2 linked regions of the Azoarcus olearius genome follow. The protein of the gene in region 1 binds, or shares a complex with, the protein of each later gene. Links are inferred from orthologs where the notes say so. Each region holds a gene or a part of one and is shown in the gene's direction. Other genes may lie near its edges.

What was found.
Region 2: the proteins of mnmE (region 1) and mnmG are in contact, whole or in part, in a solved structure (PDB 9HIP), measured with the Escherichia coli proteins. The link is inferred for Azoarcus olearius from one-to-one orthologs.

What each region holds. Positions count from the first base shown.
Region 1 is NZ_CP016210.1:4,439,943-4,450,757, reverse strand. Bases 846-3,844 are described here. They hold mnmE (tRNA uridine-5-carboxymethylaminomethyl(34) synthesis GTPase MnmE), read left to right. Parts: upstream 846-1,665; coding sequence 1,666-3,024; downstream 3,025-3,844. Other genes in these bases: speE (polyamine aminopropyltransferase), read left to right, coding at 3,841-3,844; dqs_RS20335 (TSUP family transporter), read left to right, coding at 3,084-3,844; yidC (membrane protein insertase YidC), read left to right, coding at 846-1,694. Outside these bases: membrane protein insertion efficiency factor YidD, read left to right, coding at 1-24; more of yidC, read left to right, coding at 51-845; more of dqs_RS20335, read left to right, coding at 3,845-3,848; more of speE, read left to right, coding at 3,845-4,818; 16S rRNA (cytosine(967)-C(5))-methyltransferase RsmB, read left to right, coding at 4,911-6,191; dqs_RS20320 (DUF4390 domain-containing protein), read left to right, coding at 6,142-6,756; dqs_RS20315 (sensor histidine kinase), read left to right, coding at 6,753-8,873; dqs_RS20310 (sigma-54-dependent transcriptional regulator), read left to right, coding at 8,877-10,124; Trk system potassium transporter TrkA, read left to right, coding at 10,207-10,815. UniProt on the Escherichia coli protein: Exhibits a very high intrinsic GTPase hydrolysis rate. Involved in the addition of a carboxymethylaminomethyl (cmnm) group at the wobble position (U34) of certain tRNAs, forming tRNA-cmnm(5)s(2)U34.
Region 2 is NZ_CP016210.1:166,854-182,435, forward strand. What follows is about bases 6,800-9,690. They hold mnmG (tRNA uridine-5-carboxymethylaminomethyl(34) synthesis enzyme MnmG), read left to right. Parts: upstream 6,800-7,238; coding sequence 7,239-9,143; downstream 9,144-9,690. Other genes in these bases: dqs_RS00750 (FIST signal transduction protein), read right to left, coding at 6,800-7,055; rsmG (16S rRNA (guanine(527)-N(7))-methyltransferase RsmG), read left to right, coding at 9,140-9,690. Also shown: dqs_RS00725 (response regulator), read right to left, coding at 1-343; dqs_RS00730 (ATP-binding protein), read right to left, coding at 378-2,600; urtA (urea ABC transporter substrate-binding protein), read right to left, coding at 2,597-3,895; dqs_RS00740 (diacylglycerol/lipid kinase family protein), read left to right, coding at 4,054-5,040; dqs_RS00745 (metallophosphoesterase family protein), read left to right, coding at 5,054-5,902; more of dqs_RS00750, read right to left, coding at 5,886-6,799; more of rsmG, read left to right, coding at 9,691-9,778; dqs_RS00765 (ParA family protein), read left to right, coding at 9,910-10,680; dqs_RS00770 (nucleotidyltransferase family protein), read left to right, coding at 10,690-10,983; dqs_RS00775 (HepT-like ribonuclease domain-containing protein), read left to right, coding at 11,001-11,342; dqs_RS00780 (ParB/RepB/Spo0J family partition protein), read left to right, coding at 11,344-12,207; dqs_RS00785 (DUF2339 domain-containing protein), read right to left, coding at 12,308-15,073; dqs_RS00790 (MFS transporter), read right to left, coding at 15,095-15,582. UniProt on the Escherichia coli protein: NAD-binding protein involved in the addition of a carboxymethylaminomethyl (cmnm) group at the wobble position (U34) of certain tRNAs, forming tRNA-cmnm(5)s(2)U34.

The sequences.
Region 1 (10,815 bases):
GGCGGGTATGATCCCGTTCCCTGATCAACGACCGAATAGCGCGAGTTCCGATGGATCACCGTCGCCTGATACTTCTCATGGTTTTCACCCTTTCCCTGGTCATGCTGTGGGAAGGCTGGATCAAACACAACCGCCCGCCCGTAACCGAAACGCCGACTGCTGCCGCTCCTGAAGCCGCGACCGGCGCGGTGCCGACGCCGAGCGCCAGCCTGGGCGGTACCCCGGCCGTGCCGGCCGCTGCCGCGGCTTCCTCGGCGCCGCGGGTCAAGGTCGTTACCGACGTGCTGCAGGCCGAAGTGTCGGCCGAAGGTGGCAGCATCGTGCGGCTCGAACTCGAAAAGCACCGTGCCACCACCGACCGCAGCCGCGGTTTCCTGCTGCTGGACGACGGCGAACGCCACCTCTATGCGGCCGAGTCCGGCCTGATCGGCACCGGCCTGCCCACCCACCGCACCCGCTTTGCGCTGCCGGCTGGCGACCAGGTGCTGAAGGACGGCGAGGATCGTCTGGTGCTGCGCCTCGAAGCGCCCGAGCAGAATGGGGTCAAGGTCACCAAGGTGATGACCTTCCACCGTGGCAGCTACCTGGTGGACGTCAACTACGAAATCGCCAATGGCGGCGCTGAACCCGTCAAGGCGCACGCGTATTACCAGTTCACCCGCGACGGCAAGCCCGCCGAGCAGGTGGAAGCCTTTGGCGTGACCACCTTCACCGGCCCGGCGTACTACACCGACGCGGCGAAGTTCCAGAAGGTCAAGTTCTCCGATATCGACGAAGGCAAGGCCAAGTTCGCCAAGACCGCCAACGACGGCTGGGTGGCGATGGTGCAGCACTACTTCGTCGGTGCGTGGCTGCCGGAAGCGGGCGTGGAGCGCGAGTACTTCGCGCGCAAGGTAGGCGGCGATCTCTATTCGGCCGGCGCCATCGAGTCCGTGGCGGACGTGCAACCGGGTGCCACGGGCAACGCCCAGGCCCGCCTCTACGTCGGCCCGCAGGAGCAGGACAAGCTGGAGAACATCGCGCCGGGTCTCGATCTGGTGGTGGACTACGGTTGGCTGACCGTGATCGCGGCGCCGCTGTTCTGGGCGCTGTCGGCCCTGCACAAGCTCACCGGCAACTGGGGCTGGGCAATCATCCTGGTCACGGTGGCCCTGAAGGCGCTGTTCTTCCCGCTGTCGGCGGCCAGCTACAAGTCGATGGCCAAGATGCGCGTGCTGGGCCCGCGCCTGCAGCGCATGAAGGAGCTGTACGGCAACGACAAGGTCAAGATGCAGCAGGAGATGATGAATCTCTATCGCACCGAGAAGATCAATCCGCTCGGCGGCTGCCTGCCCATCCTCGTGCAGATCCCGGTGTTCATCGCGCTGTACTGGGTGCTGCTCGGCAGCGTCGAAATGCGTCAGGCGCCGTGGCTGGGCTGGATCCAGGATCTTTCGGCGAAGGACCCCTACTTCATTCTGCCGATCATCATGGGTGTTTCCATGCTGGTGCAGATGAAGCTCAATCCGACCCCGCCTGATCCGATCCAGGCGAAGGTGATGATGGCGATGCCGATCGTGTTCACCTTCATGTTCCTGTGGTTCCCGTCCGGTCTGGTGCTGTACTGGGTGGTGAACAACGTGCTGTCGATCGCCCAGCAGTGGCAGATCACTCGGATGATCGAGGGTGGCAAGCAAGGCGCCAAGACCGCCTGAGGCCATCGCCGCAATCGCAACGGCGCCGGGCCGCGGAGGCATCGGCGTCGTTCGCGTTTCGGGGGCGGGTCTCACCGGTTTCGCGCAGCAGTTGTGCGGGCGCGAGCCGCAGCCGCGTCTTGCGACGCTGGCGCGCTTTCGTGACGCTGACGGCGCCACGATAGACGAAGGCATCCTGCTCTACTTTCCGGCGCCGGCTTCCTTTACCGGAGAAGACGTCCTCGAGTTGCAGGGGCATGGCGGGCCGGTGGTCATGCAGATGCTGCTGGCGCGGTGCCTTGCCTTGGGTGCGCGACTGGCGGAGCCGGGCGAATTCACCCGTCGCGCCTTTCTCAACGGCAAGCTCGATCTGGCCCAGGCCGAAGCGGTCGCCGATCTGATCGAGGCCTCTACCGCCGCCGCGGCGCGGTCCGCGCTGCGCTCGCTGTCGGGTCAGTTCTCCGAGGAAGTGCTGCGTATCCGCGATGCGCTGATCGACCTGCGCATGCTGGTCGAGGCGACGATCGACTTCCCGGAGGAAGAGGTCGAGTTTCTCGACAAGGGGCGGGCGCTGCCCCGCCTTGCCGCCATCCGTACTCAACTCGACGCCCTGCTGGATCGCGCGCGCCAGGGCGCCTTGCTGCGTACCGGCATGAACGTGGTGCTGGTCGGCAGGCCCAATGTCGGCAAGTCCAGCCTGTTGAACCAGCTTGCCGGCGAGGATCGCGCGATCGTTACCGACGTTGCCGGGACCACCCGCGACGCCTTGCGCGAGGCGATCCAGATCGAGGGCATTCCGCTCCACGTCATCGACACCGCCGGTTTGCGGCAGACCAGCGATGTGGTCGAGCGTATCGGCATCGAGCGTACCTGGCGCGAGGTAGAGCGGGCGGATGTCGTTCTGAGGGTGATCGATTCTGAAGGCGCCGAGGAGGATGCACTGGAGGCTGAACTTGCCGCCCGTTGCCCTTCCGCCGCTGCACGTATCACCGTGGTGAACAAGATCGACCTGCTCGGCCTCGCGCCGGAGCGGACCGAGACGGCCGGCGCGGTGCGCTTGAGGCTGTCCGCGCGCAGCGGGGACGGCGTGGATCTGCTGCGCACCGAACTGTTGCGGGCCGCTGGTTGGCATGCGCATGGCGAAGACGTCGTGCTTGCGCGGGAACGTCACCTGCTTGCGCTGCGTGAGGCGTTGGATCATCTCGCCGCCGCGGAAGCCGCCGCCTCGGCCCTGGAACTCTTTGCTGAAGAGTTACGGCTGGCGCAGGAGGCGCTCGCCGGAATCACTGGCGAATTTTCCGCCGACGATCTGCTCGGCGAGATCTTCTCCCGCTTCTGTATCGGCAAATAAGCAGCGCCCGGTTTCGTCACCGGGTGGCCTGTTGTTTCACGTGAAACCGGACAGCTCCCATGGATGTGGATTTTCTTCTGATTGCACTCGGAGCCGCCGCGTTCTTTGCCGGCTTTGTGGATGCGATCGTTGGCGGCGGGGGGCTGATTCAGATTCCCGCGCTGTTTGCGGCTTTTCCCAACGCACTGCCGGCCACGCTGTTCGGCACCAACAAGCTCGCCAGCATCGTCGGAACGACGAGCGCCGCAGTCCAGTACGCCCGGCGGGTGGTGATCCCCTGGCGCGTCGCGGGGCCGGGTGCGGCAGCAGCGTTGATCGGTTCCTGGTATGGCGCCAAGGCGGTCGCCTACCTGCCCCCGGCGATGCTGCGCCCGCTGGTGCTCGTGCTGCTCGTCGTGGTCGCCGCCTACACGTTTGCCAAGAAGGAACTGGGGCAGGTTGCCCGCGAGCGCGAGCACCGGGTGGTTCCGCTTGCCGTTCTGATCGGAGGTGGCATCGGGTTCTACGACGGCTTCTTTGGTCCAGGGACGGGCAGCTTTCTGATCTTCCTGTTCATCCGGGTGCTGGGCATGGACTTCCTGCGCGCCTCGATGACTGCCAAGATCGTGAACGTCGCCACCAATCTCGCTGCGATCACCTTCTTCGCGCGCAACGTCGAGTTGTTCTGGGCGTTCGCCGCAGTGATGGCCGCGTGCAACTTGTGCGGCGCCATTGCCGGCTCGCGGCTCGCGCTCAAGCACGGCGCCGGCTTTGTCCGCAAGATGTTCCTCGCTGTCGTCAGCGTGCTGATACTCAAGCTCGCCTACGACGTGTTCCTTGCCTGACCGCTGGGTGTTTCACGTGAAACGAAAACGGCCTTCCTGCCTGATCAGTTCCGCGGTCCCGAGCGGGTCAAAACCTGAGACGGCCGTCGCTGCGCCGCTGGGTGCCGCGACCGACATGGTCCTGCGGCGCGCCGTCCTGCTGGACAAGGGCCGCTCTTCTCGCCAAAGCTACGAGGTGTGGGACACGCCCGATTTCGGCCGGGTTTACCTGCTGGACGGGCGTCTGATGGCGGCGGAGGCCGTTGCCAGCTACGGGCACGAGGCGCTTATCCACCCCGTAGCGCTTGCCCACCCGGAGCCGCGGACAGCGCTCGTGCTCGGGGGCGGTGATGGCGGCTCGGCGCGCGAGTTGATTCGTCATCCCTGCATCGAGGCGGTCACCGTGGTCGAACTCGACGACGCGGTTGTCGAGCTTGCGCGCCGCTATCTGCCGGCGATACACGACGGCGCCTTCGAAAACGGCCGGGTGCGTTTGACCATCGGCGACGCACACGCGCATGTGCTGGCGAACGCCGAATCAGTCGCCGGTGTGCGCTACGACCTCATCGTGTTCGACCTGACCGATCCAGACGGCACGGCCGCCGCCTTGCACGAAGCGTCCTTCTTTGCCGCGTGCAAGGCCTGTCTCCGCCCCGGCGGCGCGATCGTGGTTCAGCTGGGATCCCCCCACTACCACCGCTCGCAGGTGGTCGCGTTGGTGGCCCGGCTCGCGCAGTCCTTTGCCTGCGTGCGCCCCTATCTCGCCGACGTGCCGGTGTATGGCGGCGCCTGGGCCTTCGCGAGCGCGTCCGACGCGCTCGATCCTTCCGGGCTTGACCCCGTCGAGATCGAGCGGCGCGTCCGCGCGCGGGGTCTGGCAGTGCGCCACTACAATGGCAATCTCCATCGCGCACAGTTCGCGCTGCCGACTGATCTGCAGACGGCGCTTCGTGCCGCGCTTTCCAACCCGCAGTTCGACGGGCCAACGTGAAAAGACTCTCTTCATCCCGACCCCCCGCGTCAACGCAGCGCCGCAGCCCGGCCCCGCGCCCCTCCTCGCCCCGAACCGACCGCGCGGGCGCGATGCTCCCGCCCGACAGCCTGGCCTATGCGCTGCATCACGCGGCGGACCTCGTGGGCACGGTGCTCGAAGGCGGCAACCTCACCGCTGCGTTCGAAGCGCGCCTCGCCGATCATCCCGCCTGGCCGGACGCCACCCGCGGGGCGGTGCGCGATCTCGCGTGGTCCACGCTGCGCGAGTACGGGCGCGGTGATGTCGTGCTCGACCGCCTGCTGAAATCGCCGCCGCCCGCTTATATCCACGCGCTGTTGCTGGTTGCGCTCCATCGCCTGGAGCAACGGCCGGAACAGGCTCACACCGTCGTCGACCAGGCGGTAAGCGCCGCGGCTGCCGCAATGCCCGGCTTGAAGGGCATGGTAAACGGCGTGTTGCGCAACAGCCTGCGTCAGCACGAAGAGGTCGCCGCTTGGCGTTCGGCGAGCGAGGTCGCCCGCATGCGCCATCCCGCGTGGTGGATCGCCCGCCTGCGGCGCCAGTGGCCCGACGCTTGGCCGGCAGTGGCGGCTGCGGGCAACTTGCCGCCGCCGATGGCGCTGCGGGTGAATCGCCGCAAAGCCCGGCGCGACGACGTGCTCGCGGAACTGGCGTCGGCCGGGATCGGCGCCCGCCCCTGCGACGAAGACGGCGTGCTGCTCGACGTGCCGTGCGCAGTCGCCCGGTTGCCAGGCTTTGCCGAGGGGCGCGTTTCGGTACAGGACGCCGGCGCGCAGTATGCCGCCCGACTGCTCGATCTCCACGACGGCGATCGTGTTCTCGATGCGTGTGCGGCCCCGGGCGGCAAGGCCGCCCATCTGCTCGAGCGCGCCGATGTCCAGTTGCTTGCGCTCGAACTCGCCCCCGAACGCGCGGCCCGTATCGGCGCCAACCTCCAGCGCCTGGGCCTTGAGGCCAGCGTGAAGGTGGGCGACTGCCGCGCCGTCGATAGCTGGTGGGACGGCACACCGTTCGATCGCATCCTGGCCGACGTACCTTGCTCCGCCTCTGGCGTGGTGCGGCGTCATCCCGACATCAAATGGCTGCGCCGGGACGAGGACATTGCGGGGTTCGCCGCTCAGCAGGCGGAAATCCTGGATGCGCTTTGGCGCACGCTGCGCCCGGGTGGCACAATGCTTTATGCCACCTGCTCGGTGTTCGAGGAGGAGAATGCGGGCCAGGTCGCCGCGTTTCTCGCCCGCCACGCCGATGCGCTTTCCGTGTCGATCGACGGCCAGCCCCATCTATGCCTGCTTCCCGATGCCGACCATGATGGCTTCTTCTACGCGCTTCTTCGCAAAGCTGCCTGAGCGCCTGCGCGTCGCGTGCGCGACCGTGCTGCTGGCCTTGCTTGCGGCGAGCGCACAGGCCGACGACGTCGAGGTGGAGCAGGCCGAAATCGTCGCCGGCGATGCGGGCGGCTACGTATTGAATGCGGACATCCGGGTCGATCTCAACCCCCGTCTGGTCGACGCCATCATGCATGGGGTGGCGCTGTACTTCGTCACCGAGGTCATTGTCGAACGGCCGCGCTGGTACTGGTTGAACGACGTCGTGGTGAACCGCAGCCTCAACTACCGTCTGTCGTATCAGGCGATCACCCGCAGCTACCGCCTTTCGATCGGCAGCCTGCACCAGAACTTCGACAACCTCGAGGCGGCGCTGCGGACGATGCAGCGTATCCGCAACTGGCAGATCGCCGGCAATGAGGACTTGCGCCCCGGCGTATCGCACGAGGTGTCGCTGCGCTTCAGGCTCGATACCGCCCAGCTGCCCAAACCCTTCCAGGTCACCGCCATCGGTAGCCGCGACTGGAATCTCGGTACCGACTGGCAACGGTGGACCTTCCTGCCGGGAGCGGCGGCCTCGCGATGAAACGCATTGCCCTGATCGTCATTGCCGCGATTGCCGGCATCTCGCTGTTCCTGCTGACCACGGCCAGTTCCAACACCGGTCTGCTGGCGGGCAGCTACCCCTACCTGCTCGCCATCAACGGCGCGGTCGCGGTGGCGCTTGCGGGGCTGGTGGCGGTGCAGCTGCGGGACCTCTGGCGCGAGTACAAGGCGCGCCAGTTCGGTTCGCGCATGAAGTACCGGCTGATGCTGATGTTCGCGTTGATGGCCCTGGTGCCCGGTGTCGTGATCTACGCGGTGTCGCTGCAGTTCGTCGTGCGCAGCATCGAATCCTGGTTCGACGTCCGGGTGGATTCGGCGCTGGAAGGCGGCATCGCGCTCGGACAGAACGCGCTCGACTACCTCGTGGGGCAGGTGGATGCGAAAGCCCAGGACATGGCGCTCGATCTGGAGGTCGAGGGCACGGTGACCCCCGCGCGGCTCAACCGTCTGCGCGAAACCGCCGGGGTGGCGAGCGCCACCGTGCTGTCGCCGGCGGGGCAGATGGTGGCCACCGCCTCGGACGGCGTGGGCGACTGGATTCCGGAGCTGCCCAGCGTGGCGCAGCTGCGCCAGGCCCGCCAAAGCCGCAGCCTGCATCTGGTGGACAGCCATCCGGACGGCCAGCTGCTGATCCGCGTGATCGTCCCGATCGCAAGCCGCTCGCTCGCCGCCGAACCGAATCTCCTGCAACTCACCCAGGGCGTACCCGAAACCTTCTCGCGTCACGCCGAAGCGGTGCAGGAGGCCTATCGCGACTACCAGGAACTCACGCTCGCGCGCACCGGCCTGAACCGCATCTACACGCTGACGCTGACGCTGACCCTGCTGCTTGCGCTGCTGACGGCAGTGGCGGTGGCCTTCGTGCTGGCACGCCGGCTGGCGGCGCCCTTGCTGATCCTCGCCGAGGGCACCCAGGCGGTGGCGCAGGGCGACTACAGCCCCCGCCAGGCCCTGCCCGCCCGCGACGAACTGGGGGTGCTGACCCAGTCCTTCAACCAAATGACGCGCCAGCTCGAAGACGCCCGCGCCGCGGCGGACCGCAACCGCGCCGCGGTGGAGTCCGCCCGCGCCTACCTGGAAAGCGTGCTGGCCAACCTGTCCACTGGCGTGCTCGCGTTCGCGCCCGACGGCACCTTGCGTGCTGCCAATCACGGCGCGATGACCATCCTCGGTGACGATCTGCTCGGCTTCGAAGATATCGCGCTCGCCGCGTGGCCGCGCCACACCCACTTTCGCGATGCACTGCTGGAAGGGTTCGCGGCGCACGAAGGCGACTGGCACGAGCAGATCGAACTGCCGGTCAAGGACAGTTCGCCGCTGACGCTGCTGATCCACGGCTCGCGCCTTCCGCAGGCCACCGGGGGCGGGCTGGTGGTGGTGTTCGACGACATCACCCGCCTGATCGCCGCGCAGCGCGACGCCGCGTGGGCCGAGGTGGCGCGGCGGCTCGCGCACGAGATCAAGAATCCGCTGACGCCGATCCAGCTGTCGGCCGAGCGCCTCGCCTTCAAGCTCGCCGATCAGCTCGATGGCGACGGACGCGAGATGCTCGAACGCTCCACGCGGACCATCGTCAACCAGGTCGAATCCATGAAGAACCTGGTCAACGCTTTCCGCGACTATGCCCGGCTGCCGGCGCCGGTGCTGACCACGCTGGATCTCAATGCCTTGATCCGGGAAGTGCTGACCCTGTACGAAAGTGCGGCGGTGCTGATCCGCTTCGAGCAGTCCGCCGATCTGCCGCCGGTGCTCGGCGACGCGTCGCAGATCCGCCAGGTCATCCACAACATGCTGCAGAATGCCCAGGATGCGCTCGGTGGCCAGGAGCAGGGCACGATCAACGTCGTCACGCGGCGCGACGGCGAGCGCGCGCTGCTACTGTTCCGCGACAACGGCCCGGGTTTTCCGCCCGAGGTCCTGGCGCGGGCCTTTGAACCCTATTTCACCACCAAGACGCGCGGCACCGGTCTGGGCCTCGCGATGGTGAAGAAAATCATCGATGAACACGGTGGCGACGTGCGCGTCGCCAACCGCGACAGCGGCGGCGCGGAAGTCCGTATCCGCCTGCGTTTCGCGACCCCCGGCAGTGAAGTCTGAACAATGGCAAATATTCTGATCGTCGACGACGAAGTCGGCATCCGCGAACTCCTCTCCGAGATCCTGCGCGACGAGGGCCACGATGTGAAGCTGGCCGAAAACGCCGCGGCGGCCCGCGCCGCGCGCAACGCGGGCCGGCCCGACATGGTGCTGCTCGACATCTGGATGCCGGATACCGACGGCATCACGCTGCTCAAGGAGTGGTCAGCCAATGGCCAGCTGACGATGCCGGTGGTCATGATGTCGGGCCACGGCACCATCGACACCGCGGTGGAGGCGACGCGGATCGGCGCCATCGACTACCTCGAGAAGCCGATCGCGCTGCAGAAGCTGCTGTCCGCGGTCAAGCGCGGACTGCAGCGTCCACCGGCGGCGGGCACGCCCACGCCACTGACGCTGGCCGCCTTCTCGCGCTCGCTGCCGCTGCGCGAACTGCGCCGCCGGGTGGAGCAGATCGTCGAGAATTCGCGCGTGCTGCTGCTGCGCGTTGGCCACGGCAGCCTCGCCGAACTGGTGGCGCGCAGCGTGCAGGCCGCGGGCGCGCCCTGGCTGGATCTGGGGGCGGCGAGCGCCCCGGTCGATATCGGCCAGCTGCAGGCGCTGCAGGGCGGGGTGTTGTTCGCCGGTGAGCTGGCCCGCCTGTCGCGCAGCCAGCAGAAGAACCTCGCGTTCGCCATCGACCGCCTCGACAGATATGACCTTCGCATTGTCGTGGCCACCGATCGCGGGGTGGACGCGCTACTTGCCGACGGCTGGGACGAATCCCTGCTCAGCCGGCTGTTCGAGGTCAGTCTGGCGCCGCCCTCGATCACCGACGTCAAGGACGACCTGCCGGAACTCGCGAGCCAGATCCTGCTGCACCTGGTGGAAGGCGGCGAGGTGCCGTTGCGGCGCTTCTCGTCGGCGGCCCTCAACCAGCTGCGGACCCAGGCCTGGCCCGGCGGCTATGCCGAGCTGCGGGCCGCGGTGAAGTCGCTCGCGCTGGGCACGCTGGAGGACGAGATCGCGCTCGCCGACGTGCGTCGCCTGCTGCAGCCGCCGGCCGACGCCGCGGTCAGCGGCATTTCGCTCGACCAGCCGCTGCGCGAGGCGCGCGAGGCCTTCGAGCGCATGTACTTCGAGTACCACCTGCGGCTGGAGAGCGGCAACATGACCCGGCTGGCGGAGAAGACCGGCCTGGAGCGGACCCACCTCTATCGCAAACTCAAGCAATTGGGCCTGCAGGCGGGCAGGCGTCACGAAGAGGCCTGAAGCCACGGTGCCGGCACGGTATCGCCGGCCTACCCGCGCAGCGTAGAATCGCGGTCCCAAATTTCAAGCGGGGTGGTCGCGCGTGAAGATCATCATCCTCGGCGCCGGGCAGGTCGGCGCTTCGGTGGCGGAAAATCTCGTCTCCGAAGCCAACGACATCACTCTGGTCGACACCAACGCCGACCAGCTCGCCAGCCTGCGTGAACGGCTCGAAATCCGCACCGTGTGCGGCAACGCCGCCTCACCCTCGGTACTGCGCGACGCCGGCGCCGACGACGCCGACCTGCTGATCGCGGTCACCCAGTCCGACCAGACCAATCTGTGCGCCTGCCGGGTCGCGAAAGCGCTGTTCAATCTGCCGACGCGCATCGCCCGGTTGCGCTCGACCGATTACGTCGATCACCCGGAACTCCTCAATGACGAAAACTTCGCGGTGGACTTTTCCATCTGTCCGGAGCAGATCGTCACCGACTACATCAAGCGCCTGATCGCCTTTCCGGAGGCGCTACAGGTGCTGGAGTTTGCCGACGGCGTCGTCAGCCTGATCGGTGTGCGCGCCTTCGAAGGCGGCCCGTTGGTCGGCCACCCGCTGAAGGCGCTGCGCTTCCACCTGCCCAATGTCGAGGTCCGGATCGCCGCCATCTACCGCAACGGCGAGCCGATCATCCCGGAAGGCGACACCGTGATCGTG
Region 2 (15,582 bases), 4.3 Mb from region 1 along the record:
AGGGTTTGGACAGGAAGCAGTAGAGGTCGGCGTGTTCGCGTGCGTTGTCCACCGCGGCCGGGTCGGCGTGGCCCGACAGCATGATCTTGACCACGTGCGGAAAGCGGCGGTGGGCTTCGATCAGGAACTCGTCGCCCTTGATCTGCGGCATCTGCCAGTCGGAGATGATCACCAGCAGCGGCAGCTCGCCGGCTTCGTAGCTTTCCAGCACCTCGTAGGCTTCGGCCGCGCCCTGCGCCAGTTCGACGATGAAGCGGGCGTCGAACAGTTCGTCGAGCTGCATCTCGAGCGCGGTGAGGATGGTTTCCTCGTCATCGACGCAGAGGATCACGCCGTCGGTCATCGTGCTTCTCCGGCGCGGGCGGATGGGGGGCGGTTCATGCGGTCTCCGTGGCAGGCAGCGTGACTTCGAAGGTGCTGCCGCGGCCGACGGCGGATTCGACCCGGATCGAACCGCCGTGCTTGTCGAGGATCTTGCGCACGATGTCGAGCCCGAGGCCGCTGCCTTCGCCGGCGGGCTTGGTGGTGAAGAAGGGCTGGAAGATGCGCTCGCGGATCTCCTCCGGGATGCCGCAGCCGGTGTCGCTGATGCGTACCACCGCGCGTTCGGCGTCCTGTTCCAGCGTGATGTCGAGCCGGCCGCAGTAGTCCATCGCCTGCAGCGCGTTGTGGATCAGGTTCATCCACACCTGGCCCAGTTCGTCGGCGTAGGCGGGAATGGGCGGCAGGTCGGGCAGCTCGGCGCGCAGGTCCACTGCCTGCTTGATCTGGTTGTGGTACAGCGTCAGCACGGTGTCGATGCTGTCGCGCAGCCGGGTGGGCGTCTTGCTGCCGTGGTCGCCGAAGCGGGCGAAGTTCTTCAGCGCGAACACCACCTTGCGCGCCTTTTCGGACGCGAGCTTGATGTTGTGGCTGGCGCGGTGCAGGTTCATCGCGTGCTTGACCTGATCGAGGATCGCGCCCGCCTCGGGGTGGGTCAGCAGCGGCAGGTAGCGCTCGAGGTCCAGCGGCGGCAGGTGGGACAGCAGCTCGGCGGCCTTGCGCGCATCCACCGCCGGGTGCTCGGCCAGCCGTGTCTCGTAGTCCTTCTTCAGCGCGCGCTTTTCCTTCAGGCTGAGGCTGGAGCCGGTTGCGGCCACGTCCAGCAGGCTGCACACCAGCGCGCGGTGGTCTTCGCCCAGCCCGGCGTAGAGCGCGAGGAAGGCCGTCTGCTGCTGGCCGCCGGCGATGATGGTGTCGATCGACGACGCGATCGAGCCGAGCGGGGTGTTGATCTCGTGCGCGATGCCGGCGATGAGCTGGCCGAGCGTCGCGAGCTTTTCCGATTCGACCAGCTGGCGGTGGGTGCGCTGCAGCTCGTCCAGCGTCACCGCCAGTTCGGCGTTGCTCTCCTGCAGGTCGAGGTTGGCGCGGGCCAGCCCGGCGTTGGCGGTGGCAAGCTCGGCGGTGCGTTCGCTGACCCGCGCTTCGAGCTGGTGTTGGTGGGAGCGAACGCTGCCGATCAGCGTATTGAAGGCGGTGACGAGGTCGCGGATTTCGTGGCGGGCGTCGATATTCACCGCCGCCGGCAGCGATTCCTCGTCCAGCGCCTTCACCGTCTGCGCGAAGCGCACCAGCGGACGCGACACCAGCCGGTTGGACAGCGCCACGCCGAACAGCACCAGCAGCACCGAGGCCACCATCACCATCAGCGAGATCGCCTCGAAGCGGCGGATGGGCGCGTACAGCTCGGCGGTGTCGATCTTGACCAGCATTCCCCAGTTGAGCGACGGCAGGTAGCGCCACACCGCCAGCGTGTCGTGGCCGCGATAGTCGGTGTAGCCGCCGGTGCCCTGGCTGCCTTCGAGCGCGGCGCGCAGCGGGGCGAAGCGGGCGGCGTCCACCTGGCGGTTGCGCAAGGTCGCGTCGTGGCGCGGCGGCGCGGTGATCAGCAACTGCGCGTTCTCGATGGTGCCCACCAGCACCTCGCCGCTTTCGCCCAGCCCGCCGAAGCGGTTGATGATGCCGTCCAGCTCGCGGTTGTCGATCTGCAGCACCGCGTTGCCGATGATGACGCCGCCGGCGAACACCGGCGCCGCGAGGAAGGCGGCGTGGCCCTTGCTGGGCGGGAAATGCGCGAAGTTGGAGACCTCGGTCTGCAGCAAGGTATTGGCGGTGTCGATGGTGCGCGCGAGCGCGCTGCCGCGCAGCAGTTCGCCCTGGATGCTCTGCCCGACCACTTCGGGCTGCGACAGCGACAGCCGGATGTTGCCGAGGTGGTCGACCAGCATCACGTCGTAGTAGCCCTTTTCCTCGCGGTAGGCGCGCAGGAATTCGGCGGTGGCCGGCGAGGGGCCGGGCAGATGCTCGAGCGCACTGAGCAGTTCGCCGACCTTGGGCGATTTCGCCAGCGTGGTGGTGTCGGAGATCAGCGTGCGCACGTAGGACTCGATGCGACCGTGCGCGGCGTCGGCGATCGCGGTCAGGGCCTCGCGTTTTTCCTGGCGGATGGCCTCGCCGAAGATGTCGTTGGCGACGTAGTAGGCGGTGACGATAGGGGCCAGCGCCACGACCAGGAAGAGCAGGCCCAGCTCCGCGCCGATCGACTTCAGCCGGCTCACGAGCGCGCTTCCACGGTGGAGGGCGTGGCGCCCGGATTGGCCCAGTGGCCGTTCCAGCGCTCGTTGAGGCGGCGCAGGAAGGCGTCCCATTCATGCGGCGGCCGGTAACCCGGGTAGGGCAGCGGGCGCACCGGTTTGGGCGTGCTCCACACCACCTCGAACTGGCCGCCGGGCAGGATGCGGCCGATGCGGACCGATTTCCACAGGTGCTGGCTGTGCGGGTCGATGCTGACCGCGCCTTCCGGCGCCGCCATCGACTTGCCCTGCAGCGCCAGCCGCACCGCACGCGGGTCGGCGCTGCCGGCCGATTCCACCGCGCGCGCCCACAGGTGCACGCCGATCCAGGCCGCCTCCATCGGGTCGGTCACGACCTCCTGCTCGCCGTAGCGGGCCTTGTAGGCGGCGACGAAGTCGGCATTGGCCTCGCCCGGCAGGCTCTGGAAGTAGTTCCACGCCGCGTAGTCGCCGGCGAAGTCGGCACTGCCCATCGCCTGCAGCTCGGCCTCGGCGATGCTGAACGAGATCGTCGGGATCACCTGCGGGGTGATGCCGTACGCCCGCAGCGCCTTGAAGAAGGCGACGTTGCTGTCGCCGTTGAGGGTGTTGAGGATCACGTCCGGGCGGGTCGCGGCGATCGCCTCCACCGCCGCCTCCACCGCGCTGCTGCCCAGCAGCACGTAGTGTTCGCCCACCACCTCGCCGCGCAGCGAGCGGATCTGGTCCTTCATGATCGCGTTGGCCGAATGCGGAAAGACGTAGTCGGAGCCGACCAGGAAGAAGCGCCGGCCGATATTGTCGAGCGCCCACTTCACCGCCGGAATGATCTGCTGGTTGGGCGCGGCGCCGGTGTAGACGATGTTGGGCGAACTCTCCAGCCCCTCGTACTGCACCGGGTAGAACAGCAGGTGGTCGTGGCGCTCGAACACCGGCTTCACGGTCTTGCGCGAGGCGGAGGTCCAGCAGCCGAAGACGACCTCGACCTTCTCGCGGGCGATCAGCGCGTCGGCCTCGCGCGCGAAGGTGCTCCAGTCGGAGGCGCCGTCGCGCACCACCGCTTCGAGCGGGCGGCCGAGCACCCCGCCGGCCGCGTTGATGTGGTCGATCGCGAGCCGGGTGGCGGCCGCGACGCTGCGCTCGCTGATCGCCATGGTGCCGGACAGGGAATGCAGCACGCCGACGCGGATGGGCTGGACCTGCCCGGCACGCGCCGGCCCGGCCGAAGGCCATATCGCCACCGCGGCCGCGATGCCGGCTACCAGCAGCACGGCGACCGCCGCGAGGATGCGCGATTTCAAGGCTTGTTCCACTCCGATACCGCGCGCCGGAAGGCCGGTGCGGGAATAACCACTATAACAATAGGTGTAATTCTAACCCGCGCCGGCGGCGCGGGTGGCGTGGACGCCCGCTGGCGTCCGCCGTAGAGTCGCAGTTTCATCCTGCGGTGCGACCGAAGATGAATGCTGATGCTAAGCCAGCGTTGCCGGCCGACAGCGTGCAATCCGTCGCGGAGGGCGCGATCGACGGGCCCCTGCTGATCGTGCTCAACCCGGGGTCGGGTGCGCAGGATGCCGACGACGCGCGGCGCCGCATCGCCGCGGTGCTGGATGCGGCGGGGCGGGCCCACGAGTTCATCGCGGTGGAGGACCCGGCGCAACTCGGTGGCATCGCGGCCGACTGCGCGCTGCGGGCCGCGGCCAGCGGCGGCGCGGTAGTTGCGGCGGGCGGTGACGGCACCATCAACGCAGTGGCGCACGCGGTGCTCGAGGCCGGTTGCCGCTTCGGCGTGCTGCCGATGGGCACCTTCAACTACTTCGGCCGCACCCACCACATTCCCGAGGATCTCGAAGCCGCCGCGCGCGTGCTGGTGGAGGGCGAGCTGCGGCCGGTGCAGGTCGGCGAGGTCAACGGCCGCATCTTCCTCGTCAATGCCAGCGTGGGCATGTATCCGCAACTGCTGGAAGAGCGCGAGACGGCGAAGCGCCAGTTCGGCCGCAGCCGTGCGGTGGCCTTCGTGTCCGCGCTGTACACCCTGTTGCGCAACCACCGTGTGCTGCGCCTGTGGCTGCGCTGCGACGACGCCACCGGGCGGGTCGAGACGCCCACACTGTTCGTCGGCAACAACCGCCTGCAGCTGGAGCAGATCGGCATGGCCGAAGCGGCGTGCGTGGACGCCGGCGCGCTCGCGGTGATCGGACTGCGGCCGGTGAGCCCGCTGGGCATGCTGGCGCTGGCGCTGCGTGGCACGCTCGGACGGCTGGGCGACGCCGACAACGTGTTCAGCTTTCCGTGCGCGGCGCTCTTCGTCAGCGCCGGTGGCGGGCGCCGGCCGCCGCGCGTGAAGGTGGCGACCGATGGCGAAGTGCTGTGGATGCGGCTGCCGCTGCAGTTCCGCGTGGCGCCGGCGCGCCTGCAGCTGCTGTGCCCGCCACCGGCGCCGTAAGGGCGGAACGCCCGTGGCGGCCCTGCTCCATCTGTCCGATCCGCACTTCGGCACCGAACGGGCGCCGGTGGTGGAGGCGCTGTTGCATTGCGTCGCGCGCCAGACCATCGATGTCGCGGTGATCTCCGGTGACATCACCCAGCGCGCGCGCCGCCACCAGTTCGACGCCGCGCGCGCCTTCATCGAGCGCCTGCGCGCCGGCCTGAACGGGGCGCCGGTGCTGGTGCTGCCGGGCAACCACGACATCCCGCTGTATGCGCTGCAACGCCGGCTGCTGCGCCCTTTCGCCGGCTTCCGGCGCGTGTTCGGGCCGCAGCTCGAAGCCTGCCATGAGGACGACAGCCTGCAGCTGCAGCTGGTGAATACGGTCAGCCGCTGGCGCCACACCGACGGGGTGGTGCGTGCGGACCAGGTCGAACGCGTGGCGCGCCGGCTCGAAGCCGCCCGCCCCGGTCAGCTGCGCGTCATCGTCACCCATCAGCCGGCGGCGGTGGTCCGGCCGCAGGACGCGTCTGATCTGCTGCGCGGCCGCGAGCGGGCGCTGCGGCGCTGGGCGGCAGCGGGGGCCGACCTGCTGCTCGGCGGTCATATCCACCTGCCCTACGTGCAACCGCTCGCGCTGCCCGGGCCGGACGGCGCGCCGCGACCGCTGTGGGTGGTGCAGGCCGGCACCGCGCTGTCGCACCGCATCCGCCACGAGGCCGGCAACTCCTTCAACCTGATCCGTCACGGCGCCGGCGCCTCCGCTTGCGTGGTCGAACGCTGGGACTACGACGAGGCCGAGCACCGCTTCGCCTGCCGTGCGCAGACGCCGCTGGCGCTCGAATGCGGGCCGGCGGAGGCGACTACTCGGGCATCGTGAACACCGTGAGCACCCCGGTGTAGCCGTACAGGCGGTCGCGCGCGATCTCGCCGCCGGCGAAGAAACCGGCCAGCGGCATGTCGCCGAGCACCTCGCGGATCGCCGCCAGCTCGGCGTTGGGACGGCCGAAGTGCGGCCCGCCGCGGCCGATGCAGCTGGCGTAGACCGCGCCCGCGGCGCGCTGTCCGCGGGTCGCCAGCTCGTCGCGGATTTCGCCCGCGATGCGGTGCAGGTCGGCCATGGCCGCGTCCGGATTGCGATGGCAGAACGCGAGCCGGCTGCCCGCCGCGACTTCGTCGGCCACCACCAGCACGCGGGCGCGCGGATCGACGCCGACGATATGGCGCACCACGGTGTCGGCGCCGAAGCGGCCGGGTGCGCCGGGTTGCGCCTCGCCCGGGGCGCGCAGACCGACCAGCGTGCCGGACAGCGCGTCGGCCATCTCGGCCACCGGGATGTCGTTGGCGAGACCGAGGTCCTGCAGCACGCAGGCCAGCGCCGGCAGGCCATCCAGCGTCAGCAGCACGTTGTCGTCCACCCGGGTGGCGGTGCGCAGCGGGCCGATCGGCTGGCAGCCCTGGGTGACACGCGAGATGAGGCCGACTTCGTCGCTGAACGCGACCCCCGAGAGCCCGCCGCTGAGTACCGCGTCGGCGAGTTGCAGGTGGCGGCTGGCCGACGAGAGGCCGCCGAACAGGTAGCCGCTGGCGGTGCGCGCGGCGAGTTCGGGCAGCAGCTCCTGCAGGTCGGGCGTGTTGCCGTCGGCGTGCACCAGCGCCGCGTGGGCAGGAAAACCGTCGCGCTCGGGGTGCAGGGGCTGGCGCCCGGAGAAGACGCGGAACGCGCTGCGCGGCAGCGGGGCCAGCATCAGCACCAGCGCCGGCTGGTCGATGTACTCGACGCCGCTGGCGGCGACGCCGCTACCCGCGGTGCCGACCCAGCTCGCGCCGGGCACCCGGCGCTGCAACTCGGCGAGCAGCGGCTCGGCCGCTGCGGTGTAGGCATCGGTGAAATAGCACCAGCCCAGCGTGTAGTCGCCCAAGGGGCGGCCGGCGTTGCGGGCGCCGTGCTCGAGACGGGCAAGGCACACATCGAGGGCACGTCGCCACTGGGGTGCGGCGGCGTGGGCGGCGAGGAAGGTGGGGGCGGTCATGGCGGCGCTGTCCGTGGTGGCGACGCAAGTTGGACAGCGCCCCGGCGGCGCGGTTTTGGGCGAGATAAGCCCATGTTTCGCCGTCGGAATTTCGTGAAACAGGGTTGTTTCCCGCTAGGATTTTGCGCTGCAACGGCGTAGAATCCGCGGCCTTTCCCCAGGTTTCGCAGCGCGGAGCGTCCCATGCTCTATCCCACCCGTTTCGATGTCATCGTGGTTGGCGGCGGTCATGCCGGCACCGAGGCCGCCCTCGCCGCCGCGCGCATGGGCTGCCGCACCCTGCTGCTCAGCCACAACATCGAAACCCTCGGGCAGATGAGCTGCAACCCGTCGATCGGCGGCATCGGCAAGGGCCACCTGGTGAAGGAAGTCGACGCGCTCGGCGGCGCGATGGCGGCGGCCACCGACGAGGGCGGCATCCAGTTCCGCATCCTCAACGCCTCCAAGGGGCCGGCGGTGCGCGCCACCCGCGCCCAGGCCGACCGTGTGCTGTACAAGGCGGCGATCCGCAAGCGGCTGGAGAACCAGCCCAACCTGTGGCTGTTCCAGCAGGCGGTGGACGACCTCACCGTGGCCGGCGACCGCGTCACCGGCGTGGTCACCCAGATCGGCCTGCGCTTCGAGGCGCCGGCGGTGGTGCTGACCGCCGGCACCTTCCTCAACGGCCTGATCCACGTCGGCCTCGAACACTACTCCGCCGGCCGCGCCGGCGACCCGCCGGCGATCTCGCTCGGCCAGCGCCTGAAGGAACTCGCGCTGCCGCAGGGCCGGCTCAAGACCGGCACGCCGCCGCGGCTGGACGCGCGCAGCATCGACTTTTCGGTGATGACGGTGCAGCCGGGCGACGATCCGGTGCCGGTGTTCAGCTTCCTCGGCTCGGCCGCCCAGCACCCGGCCCAGCTGCCGTGCTGGATGACGCACACCAATACCCGCACCCACGACGTCATCCGCGCCAACCTCGACCGCTCGCCGATGTATTCCGGCGTGATCGAAGGCGTCGGGCCGCGCTACTGCCCGTCGATCGAGGACAAGATCCACCGCTTCGCCGACAAGGACAGCCACAACATCTTCCTCGAGCCGGAAGGCCTGACGACGCACGAGATCTACCCCAACGGCATTTCCACCTCGCTGCCCTTCGACGTGCAGCTGGAGATCGTGCGCAGCATCCGCGGCCTGGAGAACGCCCACATCCTGCGTCCGGGCTACGCCATCGAGTACGACTACTTCGATCCGCGCAACCTCAAGTCCTCGCTCGAAACCAAGTCGATCGGCGGGCTCTTCTTCGCCGGCCAGATCAACGGCACCACCGGCTACGAGGAAGCCGCCGCGCAGGGCCTGCTCGCCGGCGCCAACGCCGCGCTGCAGGTGCAGGGTCGCGAGGCGTGGTGTCCGCGCCGCGACGAGGCCTATCTCGGCGTGCTGGTGGACGACCTCATCACCCGCGGCGTGTCCGAGCCCTACCGCATGTTCACGTCGCGCGCCGAATACCGCCTGCAGCTGCGCGAGGACAACGCCGACCTGCGCCTCACCGAGAAGGGCCGCGAGCTGGGCCTGGTGGATGACGTGCGCTGGGCGGCGTTCTGCGCCAAGCGCGAGGCGATCGAGCGCGAGACCGCGCGGCTAAAGACCAGTCTGGCTCGGCCGGAGCTGATTCCGGTGGCGGACCAGGAGCGCGTGCTCGGCAAGACGCTGGAGCGCGAGGCGCGCTACTTCGAGCTGCTGCGCCGGCCCGAGACCACCTACGCCAGCCTGATGAGCCTGCCCGGCGCCCCCGAGCAGCCCGAGACCGATCCGCAGGTGGTCGAGCAGCTGGAGATCGCCGCCAAGTACCAGGGCTACATCGACCGCCAGCAGGATGAAGTGGCCAAGCAGCTGCAGGCCGAATCCACCCGCCTGCCGGCCGACCTCGATTACGCCGAGGTGCGCGGCCTGTCCAAGGAAGTGCAGCAGAAGCTCAACCTGCACAAGCCGGAAACCATCGGCCAGGCCGGCCGCATCCAGGGCATCACCCCGGCGGCGATCTCGCTGCTGCTGGTGTGGTTGAAGCGCCGCGACCTGGCGGCGCGCAGCGAGCGCAGGTCCGCATGAGTGTATTGACGCCTTACGCCGGCCAGCTGGCCGACGGCATCGCCGCGCTCGGCCTCGACATCCCCGCCGCGACCCAGGCGCGGCTGATCGCCTTCGGCGAGCTGCTGCTGAAGTGGAACAAGGTCTACAACCTCACCGCGATCCGTGCGCCGCAGGAGGTCATCACCCATCACCTGCTCGATTCGCTCGCGGTGCTGCCGTATCTGTCCGCGGTGACGCGGCTGGCCGACATCGGCTCCGGTGGCGGCCTGCCGGGGATTCCGCTGGCCATCGTGCGCCCGGAGCTGAGCGTGATCTCGGTCGAGACGGTGAACAAGAAGGCGACCTTCCAGCAGCAGGCGAAAATTGAACTTGGCCTCGGCAACTTCCAGCCGCTCAATGCGCGGGTCGAGAACCTGAAGCCGGAGCAGCCCTGCGACGGCGTGATCTCGCGCGCCTTCTCCAGCCTGAAGGATTTCGTCGAGCTGTCCGGCCACCTCGTCGGCGACGGCGGCGCGCTGTACGCGATGAAGGGCGTGCGCCCGGACGACGAGGTCGCCGCGCTGCCCGCCGGCTGGACCGTGCGTGCCACCCATCCGCTGGCGGTGCCCGGCCTCGACGCCGAACGCCACCTGCTGGTGATCGCGCGTGGCTGAGGCCGTACGCATCGCCGTCATCATGGCGGCGCAGCCTGTCGCCGGCGCCGGCGGACCGCCGCCGCAATCGACTAAACTCCGGGAAGCCTGCCGCGCGCGGGCCTTCCCCAGGCTAACTGCATAACCGGACCATGGCCCGTATCTTCTGTGTCGCCAACCAGAAAGGCGGGGTGGGCAAGACCACCACCTGCGTCAACCTCGCCGCCGCGCTGCACCAGTGCGGCCAGCGCACCCTGCTGGTCGATCTCGACCCGCAGGGCAACGCCACCATGGGCAGCGGGGTGGACAAGCGCAGCCTGGAACAGTCGGTGTATCACCTGCTGGTCGGCCTCACCGGGCTGGCCGAGGCGCGGGTGACGTCGCCCACCGGCGGTTACGACGTGCTGCCGGCCAACCGTGACCTCGCCGGCGCCGAGGTCGAGCTGGTCAGCCTCGAAAACCGCGAAAACCGCCTGCGCGAGGCGCTGCAGCAGTTCGACGCCGACTACGACTTCGTGCTGATCGACTGCCCGCCCTCGCTGTCGATGCTGACGCTGAACGGCCTGTGCGCCGCCCACGGCGTCATCATCCCGATGCAGTGCGAGTACTACGCGCTGGAAGGCCTGTCCGACCTGGTGAACACCATCAAGAAGGTGCACGCCAACCTCAACCGCGACCTCAAGATCATCGGCCTGCTGCGGGTAATGTTCGACCCGCGGGTCACATTGCAGCAGCAGGTCTCCGCCCAGCTCGAAGGCCACTTCGGCGACAAGGTGTTCTCCGCCATCGTGCCGCGCAACGTGCGCCTGGCCGAAGCGCCCAGCCACGGCATGCCCGGCGTGGTGTTCGACAAGGCCGCCAAGGGCGCGCAGGCCTACATGGCCTTCGCCGGCGAAATGATCGAACGCGCCAAGGCTTTCTAGGACGCGACCATGGGCCGATTGTTCGAACAGCTGATCGCCCGCCGCGAGGAAGTGCTGGCCTGCCTCGCCCGCCACCGTGCGTCCAATCCGCGCGTGTTCGGCTCGGTGGCGCGGGGTGAGGAAGGGGCGGACAGCGATATCGATCTGCTGGTGGATCTGCCGCGCGACATCTCCTCGTTCGAGGTGGTACGGCTCAATCAGGAACTCGACGACATGCTGGCCCACCGGGTGGACCTGGTGATCGAGGATGAACTGCATCCGGCGCTGCGCGTGCGGGTGCTGGCCGAGGCCCGCACACTGTGACCCGCGAGCGGGACGCCTTGCTGCTGGTCGGTGACATGCTCGCTGCGTTGGCGGAAATCGAATCGTTCGCGCAGGTGGGTGAGGCGGCGTTCATGGCCGATCTGCGGACGCAACGCGCGATCGAGCGCAGTTTCGAGATCCTGGGCGAAGCGGCCAGCCAGCTTTCGACGGAGTTGCGGGCGCGCTATGCCGAGGTGCCGTGGCGCGTCGTCATCGATCACCGTAACCGCCTGATCCACGGTTACGCCTCGATAGAGCCGGCGCGGGTCTGGCAAACCATCGTCCGTGACCTGCCTGGTCTGCGCGCAAGCCTGGAACAGGCTCAAACATTGATACGGGGCGAACAGCCCGGCGACTGAAATGACACCACCCAAACTCAAAGGCCTCGGCCGCGGCCTCGATGCCCTGCTGGCCGCCAACCGCGACGACGAAGCCGAGAAGGGCGAGCTGCAGACGCTCGCCACCGCGGCGCTGCAGCCCGGCAAGTACCAGCCGCGCACCCGCATGGACCCCGGCTCGCTGGAAGAGCTGGCGGCGTCGATCAAGGCGCAGGGCGTGATGCAGCCCGTGCTGGTGCGGCCGCTGCCCCAGCTCAACGGGGCGCCGCGCTACGAGATCATCGCCGGCGAACGGCGCTGGCGCGCCTCGCAGATCGCCGGCCTGGCCGAACTGCCCTGCCTGGTACGCGAGATCCCCGACGAAGCCGCGCTGGCGATGTCGCTGATCGAGAACATCCAGCGCGAGGACCTCAACCCGCTTGAAGAAGCCGGCGGCATCCAGCGCCTGATCGACGAATTCGCGATGACCCACCAGCAGGCCGCCGATGCGGTCGGCCGTTCGCGGCCGGCGGCGAGCAACCTGCTGCGCCTGCTCAACCTCGCCAAGCCGGTGCAGGAACTGCTGATGGCGGGCGACATCGACATGGGCCACGCGCGCGCGCTGCTGCCGCTCGACGGCGCCAGCCAGATCCAGCTCGCCAATGTCGTGGCGGCGCGTCAGCTGTCGGTGCGCGAGACCGAGCGTCTGGTGCAGCACACGCTGAACCCGCGCCAGAAGAAGGCGGCGGCGGCGCCCGACCGCGATCTGGTGCGCCTCGAAGAGGAAATCGCCGACGCCATCGGCGCCACCGTGAAGATCAAGGCCAACAAGAAGGGCGCTGGTGAGGTCACCATCCGCTTCGGCAGCCTCGACCAGCTCGACGGCCTGCTCGGCCGCCTGCGCTGAGAAAGAGCCCGGCGGGCAGGCATGCCCGACGATCGGGCTTACCGCGTCCTCAGCGGGGCTGCGCTGAAACCGCGTGCCGTCGTGCGGCGAGCCCTCCGCTTCACTCGGGGGCGCGTTCCGCAGGCACCGTCTGCTTCGGCGGCAGCGGCGAAAAATAGCCCACCACCAGCAACAGCAGCCCGGCGCCGATGAAGGACACGATGCGGGTGAGCGTACCGCTCGCCGCCATGTCCACCAGGAAGAGCTTGGCCACCACCGCCGCCATCAGCGCCGCGCCGGCCAGCCAGGTCGGGCGGCTGGCGCGGCGGTTGGCGAGCAGCATCAGGCCGAGGCCGAGCACGGCCCACATCAGCGACAGCGCGGTCTGGGTGGTGTCGGCGGCGAGCAGTCGCGGCAGTTCCCACGGCAGCCCGGTGGCGTGATGCACCGCGCGCAGCAGCGAGCCATTGGCGGCGATGAAGGCAACCAGCGCGAGGCCGGCCTGTAGCGGCTGCAGCGGGCCGAATCGCGCCTCGAGTTGCGGGCGCGCGCGCCGCAACCACCCGGCGATCGTCCCCAGCGCCGCGATCACGGTGAGATCCAGCGGGTTCGCCAACGGCACATAGCCGTAGGGCCGCGTGCTGCCATCGGCCAGCGGCAGGACTACCAGCGACCACAGCACCAGCCCGATCGCCAGCGGGACAGCGCCCGCAACCAGATAGGCCGGGCGCCAGGTGGCGAACGGCCAGCGTGCGCCACTCGCCATGCGCGTCAGCAGTGCGAGCACCAGCACCGGCGGCAGTGCGAAGGCCGCGGTCTCCCAGCCATTGCCCCAGCCCAGCGTGGCGACGCGCTGGCCGACCTCTTGCGCTGCGGCCAGCGCCAACAGCCATACGCCGGCGGCGTGCGTCCAGCCCAGCAGACCGCGTGCCGGATGCGCGTCGGCGCGATACAGCGCGAACGCATGCAGCGCGAGCGCGGCGGGCCACGCCAGCCAGCCGCCGTGGCCGGACGGCGGCACGCCGTAGTTCATCACCTGGGCGATGGCGAGCAGCATGCCCGCCGCGGGCAAGGCCACTGCCGATTGCAGATCCGCCCAGCGCAGGCGTGCCGCCAGCCCCACCGCGACGGCGCCGCTGGCGGCGAACAGCAGCAGATGCGCCGCCGGCCGGGTGCCGGTGAATACCTGGGCGTCGATCTCCGCCCAGCCGCCGCCGAGCCACCACAGCCAGGCCCAGGCGAGCAGCGCATGGCCCACGGCCTGCAGCCATGCGGGCCAGCGGGTCTCGCGTGCCGCCAGCCAGGCGCTGACGAAGCCGGCTCCAGCGATCATCGTGGTACCGAGGAAGGCGCTGTTGAGCACGGCAAGATCGCGCAGCCCGGGGTGCTGGGCAAGGTCGGCGGCGAACAGCAGTCCGGCGCCCGCCTGCAGCAGCAGGCCGCAGGCGGCGGCGAGCCGACGCTGCTGACGCAGCCCCACCCACCACAGCGCCGCGCCTTCCAGTGCCCACGCCGCGGCGCTCCAGCGGCCGTCGAACGCGAGCGGAATCGCCAGCGTCAGGAAGGCGATGCCGAGCGCGGTGAAGCTCGCCACCAGCAGTTCGAGCGCCGGCTTGCGCAGGCGGTGCAGCGCGGCGGCGAGCACCAGATAGAAGACGCCAACCGCGGCAGCGCTCCAGGCGAGCGCATCGGGCATGCCGTGCACCAGCGCAGCCTGCAGGCCGAAGCCGACCACCGGCACGCCGAACACCAGCGTGCCATCCACGGGGTCGCCGAGCGCCGGTGCGCGCTTCCAGGCATAGGCCACCGCGGCGGCGACGTACATCAGGAAGAACAGGACCAGGAAGGGTTCGGTGGTGGCGAAATGCCAGGGGTGATAGTCGGCGGCGCCCCAGGCGAGGCCGATCGCGAAGGTGAACAGGAAGCCGGTGAGGTTGAGCGAGCGCCACGCCCGCCACCACGCCAGCGCAAGCACGCCGGTGTTGAGCAGCGCGTAATAGGTGAACAGTTCGACGTGGGTGCCGCCGCCGGTGGAGGCGAGGATGGGGGCGGCAAAGCCGCCGGCGGTGCCGATCACCGCCAGCGCCGGCGCGCCCTGGCGCACCGCGAACCAGGCCGCGGCGGCGACGATCAGCAGCATCAGCGCGAAGGCGGCGCTGGCGGGCAGCAGCGCATACAGGCGGAAGGCGGCGAACACCGTCAGGTAGAGCACCGCCACGCCGCCGCCCTGCAGGGTCAGCGCATAGCCGGGGCGGCGGCGGCGCAGCCGCCAGCCGAGCGCGGCGAGCGCCAGCCCGCCGCCGCCGATGCCGGCCAGCCGCAGCGCAGGCGGCAGCAAGGCGTGTTCCACCGCGTAGCGGGCGAGGAAGGCCAGCCCGAAGAACAGCACCAGGATGCCGACCCGCACCAGCGTGTTGCCGCCGAGCAGCCAGTCGCGGCAGCGCAAATACAGGGCGTCGAGATCCGGCGCGTCCGCGTCGAGCGGGGCGACAGACGGCGACCTTGGGGGTAGGGCCGGGCCGGCTTTGGTGGGGACGAGGGCGTCGTCCGCCGGTGGGCTGCCAGCGGGTGCCGCCACGTCGGCGGACGCGGTCTGCAGCGGCGGAAGGTCGAGGTCGAGATGGAGCGGGGCGGGTTCTTCCACCGGCCCGGCGGGTGCGGCGCCTGCGGAGGCCGGCGGCGCAGTGATGGCGGCAACGCGGCGCGAAAGGGTCGCCACTTCACGTTCGAGTGCGGCGATGCGCCGATCATGCCGCGAGGCCGTCTGCTGCCCGTCCTTGCGCAGCTGTGCGACCAAGCCCCCAAGCACGGCACCGGCCAGAATCCCGGCTGGGCCGCCAATCAGACCGACGAGGGCGCCGGCCGCGATCCAGATCACCATCGCCATGGACGCCTCCGCGAGCTTCGTTCAGCGCCAGTCGGCCCGCAGCTCGGCCACCCGGCCCTGCAGCGCTTCCGGGCTGGCGGCCGCCGCGGCGAGCGGTTCGCCGGCGACCAGTTCGATGCGGCTGAACAGCCCCCGCCGCAGCGGCCGCGACATCGGCCGGCCGTCCTTGCGCGAGAAGAAGCTGCCCCACAGACCGCGCAGCGCCAGCGGCACCACCGGCACCGGGTTGCGTTCGAGGATGCGGCGGATGCCGGGACGGAAGGGGGAGATATCGCCGTCTTCGGTGATATGGCCTTCAGGGAAGATCGCGATCAACTCACCAGCCTCGAGCGCGCGCGCGATCTCGTCGAAGGCGCGTTCCATCATCGCCGGGTCTTCCTTTGCCGATGCGATCGGAATCGCCCGCCCCTCGCGGAATACGAAGCGCAGCAGCGGCAAACGGAAGATCTGGTGGTGCATCACGAAGCGGATCGGCCGCCGGCTGGCGGCCATGATCACCAGCGCATCGA